Regions from separate parts of the Orrella daihaiensis genome, predicted to be linked through region 1. Evidence: predicted binding sites of a transcription regulator. Region 1 holds the regulator's gene; the other holds the start of a gene.
What was found. Region 1 encodes FNR, which switches genes on or off when oxygen is low (the NO sensors DNR and NnrR bind a similar motif). Its sites were predicted from a motif close to TTGATNNNNATCAA; they were not measured.
Positions count from the first base shown of each region.

Region 2: the regulator FNR is predicted to act here: its motif matches at 1,431-1,444, upstream of hemN (oxygen-independent coproporphyrinogen III oxidase).

Region 1 covers NZ_CP063982.1:993,462-996,841, forward strand. Annotated here, with positions in the region: gene DHf2319_RS04815 (acyl-CoA dehydrogenase family protein) at 1-836, shown strand, start outside; gene DHf2319_RS04820 (acyl-CoA dehydrogenase family protein) at 841-1,848, shown strand; gene fnr (fumarate/nitrate reduction transcriptional regulator Fnr) at 1,836-2,567, opposite strand; gene DHf2319_RS04830 (LysR family transcriptional regulator) at 2,656-3,380, opposite strand, start outside.
Region 2 covers NZ_CP063982.1:769,708-773,087, reverse strand. Annotated here, with positions in the region: gene hemN (oxygen-independent coproporphyrinogen III oxidase) at 1-1,375, opposite strand, end outside; tRNA gene DHf2319_RS03700 (tRNA-Leu) at 1,507-1,596, shown strand; gene DHf2319_RS03695 (hypothetical protein) at 1,721-2,152, opposite strand; gene DHf2319_RS03690 (nucleotidyltransferase domain-containing protein) at 2,124-2,720, opposite strand; gene DHf2319_RS03685 (BRO-N domain-containing protein) at 3,081-3,380, opposite strand, start outside.

The sequences.
Region 1 (3,380 bases):
GGTATGGTACTGAACAACAGAAACAGTTTTATGTGCCCAAGATTTGTCAGGCAGAGGCTTTTTTCTGTATCGGCATGAGTGAGCCCAACAGTGGCTCTGATTTGGCCAGCATCCGAACACGGGCTGAGAGAAACGCTGATGGTTGGCTTTTGAATGGCAGCAAAATCTGGACCACCAACGCACATCATTGTCATTTCATGATCGCCTTGGTGCGTACCAGCGGTCAACCGGCTGACAAACACAACGGCCTGTCGCAACTGATTGTTGATTTGTCCAAGCCAGGTGTAACGATCCGCCCGATCACGGATATGGCTGGCGATGCCCATTTCAATGAAGTGTTTTTTGACAATGTGCAGCTCGATGCAGACGCGTTGATCGGCATGGAGGGGCAAGGTTGGGAGCAGTGCACCGCCGAGTTGGCGTTTGAGCGCAGCGGCCCGGAGCGTATCTACTCCAGCATGGTATTGCTCGATGCCTGGGCTCAGGAGTTGCGTAGCCAGGATTGCCAGGATGCAGATGCCCAGCGATTATTGGGCAGTTTGTTGGCTGAGCTGTGCGCTTTGCGTGGGATGTCGCTGTCGGTGACAGATCAATTGGTTCAGGGCTTTAGCCCAGCTGTGGAAGCATCTGTTGTTAAGGACTACGGCACGGATTTTGAGCAGCGTGTGATACGAGACATTGGCCAGTGGATTGGTGAGCATCCTGAGTTTGCGGTTTCGGGTGAATTGATGAAAGTCCTGGCTTATTTGGAGCAAATGGGTGTCACCTTTTCTTTGCGTGGCGGAACCCGTGAAATCTTGCGCGGCATTATTGCTCGTGGTCTGGCTTTGAGGTAACGAGATGCAGAATGAACTCTATGAATCGCTGGATAAATTGCTGGCTGCGCAGGACCTGCCCGCCAAGATAAGAGCAACTGGTCGAAGCGGTTGCGCTGCTGATCTCGTGGCACCGCTCGTTGAGTCTGGGTTCTTGGATGTGATGGTTTCTGAAGAGGCGGGTGGCGCCGGGCTAGGCTGGGCGCAAGCCTGGGAGGTCCTGTTTGCGGCGGGGCGTCACGGGCTGCCCGTGCCAATGGGTACGACGGTGTTTGCGCGAGCCTTGTTGGCAAACCTGGGTCAGACTTTGCCTGATGGTGCCATCACGGCCAGTGGGTTTGCACAGCTCAATGCCGATGGCGCGTTGGTCGCGCGTGATTTGCCATCCTCGAAACTTTCGACTTACGCCTTGCTGCAGCATCAGGATACGGTGTATTTGTTGCCGCTAAGTCAAGCGCAGATAACAGATGTCGGTGGACCTGGATGTTTTGATGGGCAGGCCACTTGGGCGCCAACGGTGGTGAATCAATCTGCGATCGGCACGGCGCCTCGGGCAATGGTGGCTCATGGTGTCGCACTGGCTTTGGCAGTGCAAATGGCTGGGGTTGCTGCCCGGGTGCTGGAGTTGACTCTGACTTACGCCAATGATCGAGTGCAGTTCGGTAAGCCGATCGGCAAGTTTCAGGCTCTGCAGCAACAAATCAGTGAAATGGCAGAGCTTGTTTACGGTGCCCGTATGGCTAGCCAGATTGGCTGTCAAACTGAACAATGGCAGCCTGAGTTTGAGGCGGCCCGGGTCGCTAAAACCCAGACTAGCGCGGTTGCACCTCGCATAGCAGCCATTGCACATGCAGTTCATGCGGCCATTGGTGTGACCTATGAATATGATTTGCAGCTCTACACACGGCGCCTTTACGAGTGGGCACGCCTAGGTGGAGGTGAGGGCTATTGGGCTCAACAAATTGGTCTGACAGCTTTGTCTGAACCCAATTTGCTCGACTTCGTCAGACAGCGGGTATTTCAGGAGGCTTGATGGCCGGCAAGCTCTTCAAGCGCTTCCATGTCCAATATCCGAATTTCACGTTGGCTGACAGAAATCAGGCCATCGCGCGCAAATCGTGAGAACAACCTGCTGACGGTCTCAAGTGTTAACCCGAGATAGTTGCCGATTTCCTCGCGGCTCATGCGCATGATGAAGTCTGTAGAGGAGTAGCCTAGCGCCGAGAGTCGCTGCGACAGGTTCACCAGGAATGCCGCTAGTCTGGCTTCTGAGCGCATGGATCCTAGCGCGAGCATGACCTGATAGGTGCGCGCAATTTCCTTGCTCATCACGCGCCTGACTTGTTGTTGTAGCGAGGGTACATATCGACTGATATCGTCGATGTCTTTCAAACGAACCACGCAAACTTCTGAGTCTTCCATGGCGACGGCATTGGTGCCGTGCTCGCCATCGAGCATGCCATCCAAGCCGATAATCTCGCCCGGCAGAAAAAATCCCGTGATTTGAACCTGACCAGTTGCTTCCTCAAGCTGGGATTTCACCGAGCCCAAGCGCAGGCCATACAAAGCATCGAGCTTTTCACCGCTGCGATACAAGATATCGCCTTTCTTGAGTTTGATTCGCTCTTTTACCAGTTGATCTAGTTGCTCAACCTCATGGTTCGGCATGCCAGCAGGCAGGCAAACGTTACCCATCATGCAAGTGGCACAGTGAACAGCATCGACAGCGACGGGAACGCGTTTTTGAGACATAGCTAGTTACCAAAAAATTTATATCCGTCAAGTTTGTACGAGTTTTGTACGAAACCCTTCTTTATCATCAGACATCCTAGAATTGATTTTAGTCAAAATAACCACTTTGTCCATAGTGGTACTTTAGCCACTCGACCAGCACTTTCACTCTGAGCGGGGTCAACCGACGCTGTGGCATTAGCGCAAATATCCCGTTAGGCGCGGCACGGTACTGATCCAGCACACTGATCAGTCTGCCGGTTGCAATATCGTGGCTAACTTCCCACAGTGAACGCCAGGCAAGCCCATGCCCATCCAAACACCATTGGTGTAGCACGCTGCCATCACTGCATGCCATTTGCCCTTCGATAGAGTGCCAAACTGCTTGGCCGTCGACTTGAAACAGCCACCCGCGCGTCTGGCCACTACGGGCCGACAGCGGCAGGCATTGATGAGCAGAGAGCTCTGCCGGGTGTTTGGGCACCCCATGTGTTTTTAGGTAGGCAGGCGAGGCGACGACAACGCGTTGGTTCTCGGCAAGTCGTATACCAATCAGGCTTGAGTCCGAGAGTTCGCCGATACGAATGGCGCAATCAAATCGATCATTGGCCAAGTCAACAAAGTCATCACTCAGGTCTAGTGATACTTCAAGTCCCGGATGCTGCTCGCATAACGCCGGCATGAGGGGTGCGACATGACGCCTGCCAAAGCCTGCTGGCGCAGTGATGCGTAAAAGGCCTACCGGTTTTGCGCTACCTTGACCGATGCGGGTTTCAGTTTCCTGCAATGACCTCAAAATTTCTTGTGCCTGGGCGAACAAGGCGTGTCCCTCGC
Region 2 (3,380 bases), 220 kb from region 1:
CCATGGGCTGCCCCATGCGCAGGTATTTGTCAAAACGCATTGCAACGACTCTGGACAAAAACCTTCCCTTGGGTGTAATCGTTACCTGCTGATCATCAATCTCGACTAAGCCATCAGACTGCAGCCCTCTCAATGCATCAAGATCTTCTACGAAGTATTCCTGTGCATCGATTCCCCAGGTTTGACCCATATCAGTAAATGACAACTTAGACTGACATAAAAGAGAATGAATCGCGTCTCGACGGATTTCATCGTCACGATTCATGACTAGGCCACGGATCAGCGGCAATTCCTCGCGCTCGAGCATTTCGTGGTACTCCTCAAGCGTTCGGGCGTTTTGAGCATATACATGGCCGATTCGGCTAATGGCCGACACCCCTAGCGCAATGAGGTCACAGTCAGCGCGGGTTGAGTAGCCTTGAAAATTACGCTGCAGCGTACCTTCGTCCATCGATTGAGCCAGTTCGTCATCCGGCAAGGCAAAGTGATCCATACCGATATAAACATATCCAGCATCAAGTAGCGTGGTGACTGCCAGCTTTAGCATGGCGAGTTTTTCTTGTGGCGATGGGATGGCGTCGTTGTCAATACGACGTTGCGGTTTAAAACGGTCTGGGAGATGTGCGTAGCTATAGAGTGCAATCCGGTCAGGACGCCAGGCGAGCACAGTCTTTAGGGTGCGGTACATGGTGTTGACTGACTGCAAGGGCAAGCCATAAATCAAGTCCATGTTGATCGACTTGTAGCCAAGCGAGCGCGCCTCATCTAGAACCTGCCCTGTGACCGCTACCGGCTGCACCCGATTGATGGCCTTTTGTACAGCCTCATCAACGTCTTGAACGCCTAGGCTCATACGATTGAAGCCATAGTCAGCCATGAGCTTTAAGACGCCGGGCTCAAGCCTGCGTGGATCAATTTCGACCGAACACTCAGCATCATCAGCAAACCTGAAGTTGGCATGCAGCATCTTAAGCAGCCGCTCCATCTGCATATTGGTCAGAAACGTCGGCGTTCCGCCCCCAAAGTGCAATTGGCTAACGACTGGCGCTTCGTGAAAAAGTTTGCGGATTAGCCCGATTTCTTTCTCAAGATCATCGAGATACGGATCTGCTTTGAACTTGTGCTTTGTGACAATCTTGTTGCAAGCACAGTAATAGCAAACTGTGTCACAAAACGGGATATGGACATACAGCGACAACGGCGCATCGGCATGTCCAGCATCCCGCTCGCGCAAGGCTTCGATGTAATGGGTGCTGACTGACCCCGATTGGAAGCGGTCAGCGGTTGGATAAGACGTGTAACGTGGACCGCTGCCGTCGTGGCGGGCGATCATTGCCGCATCAAAATCCAGAGTGGTTAAGTGTGCAAGTTCCATGCCTCTAAGTTAATGGGCGCAGCCATCACCGCCTAGAGGGCTAGACCCCTCAAATTTGATCCAGAACAAGTTTTACGGTGTTCGGCCACCAAAAAACACATCTTCCAAGATAGCGTAGAATGACGATCGGCGCCCGGGTGGTGAAATTGGTAGACACAGCAGACTTAAAATCTGCCGACCCTAAAACGGTCGTACCGGTTCGATTCCGGTTCCGGGCACCACGGTTGTTGATTTCAATATATTTTTTGCCGAATCCTGAGAGGCATTTGGATTTAAATCGGTACAAAGCCGAAGTCAAAGACCAACCTCAACCACATGGGGTAAAGGTTTGGCTACGATCCGGTTTTAGTTGGAAGTTGGCCTGCCAGTCAGGTGCGCCACGTCCTCAATTAGTGATGCTGCAAGCTCTCGAAGCTCCACGATGGAAGATTCCTCAATCTCTAGGAATCCCTCGTATTCAGCGAGGTTTCGTTTGCGATGTGCGTGGTCGATGACCCGCCATTTTGTGGATGGCCATTGCAGTGTGTGTTGGAGCGACTGGAACACTAAATAGCGGTTTTCGCTGCGGTAACCATGCCAACGAAGTGCTGCAAGCGCAGCTGAGCGAATCGCGTTGTACACGCTGGAAAACCGCCCCTCCATTGAAAGGTCTGGATGCGAGGCGTCTTGCAGTCGCTGGCGTGCAAGGCTCACCATTCGCTCGATCTCAGCGCTGTTGGATTTTTCAGGCTTTAACTGACCAATTTTTTCAAGGTTCGCGAGTGCTGTAATTGGCATGCAGTTCTCCAAATAAAACAATAACGGGTTGGGTCAGCACGCGCTCCACAAAAGAGTCCGATTCCTGACGGCGATTATTGAACTCCGCCAAGGTGTAACAGTTAGGGTTGACCTTTCGGCCAAGCTGAGTCTCGGCATTGTGACAGTGCTCGAGAATATCACCGAGACCAACCGTGTCGCTGACGATCAAAAGGTCAATGTCACTTGCGGACGTATCGCTACCTTTCGCGACCGAGCCATAAATCAGGGCAAGAGAGATCTTGTCAGACAGCGGGCGCAGTGCCTCACGAAGCAAGGGTTCTGCACCCATTGACTTGCGAGTGAGTTGATATAGCTCCTCGAAAACCGGGCTTAGCCTGTTTGCAGAAATACGGCGCTGGTTACCGACCATTTCAGATGTCACGAGCCCGGCTCGCGCCATCCGATTAACTTCGCGCTGTAGCGATGCGCTCGCAAGGCCTGTTAGCCTAGTCAACTCGCTTAGATGGTAGCTGCGATCAGGCTGGCCAAATATCCACGCATAGACTTTGGCTTGGCTGTCAGTAAACAGTGAGTCTTTAAGTGACATAAGCCAAATATTAGCACGATCCTACTAATTATTAGCAAGATATGTTTGGGCGATCGTCTACCCCAAAACCTGAAAACTCATGATTACAAAGTCATAGCTAGGTGCGTTCTTAACGACATCCACAGTGAGCCAACTATCTACTGCAAGAATTGATGGCGCCAATGTGCCGCCAAAATCGAGACCATGTCAAAAATGGGCATACGAGACCAGTCCGACCTACTTTTCCCGGTTGTCCCTGTTGCCTCCTGCTGACACCGAAGCGAAATTTTGCGTGGGGAACAAAAAAATTTCCCCAAACTCGCGCAAAACCTTTATTCATGCGGCTTTTGAATCCGGTTCCGGGCACCACGGCTAGATCAGTCATCCCTTCCGGGAACCACTCTTGTTGCTTTGGCGCTTACGGACTCCAGCCGTTTTCGTCTTAGAAACCATGATTGCTGCCTCAGTTCTAGCATCTTGAGACTCACCAAGGTAACTTTCAGAGCTGACTACTGGCCTGCCCGACTTGTTCTCAAGTTCCTTACGCGCATTTCCGGCCACCGTGCCGCCTTCTCGAGCCGCACTACGATTCTCTTGGAAACCCTGAGCATCCTTGCGCTTAGCAATCTCGGTGGTGCTAGCCTCGCCGAGCATGGTGAAGATCAATTCCAAGTCGGTCAT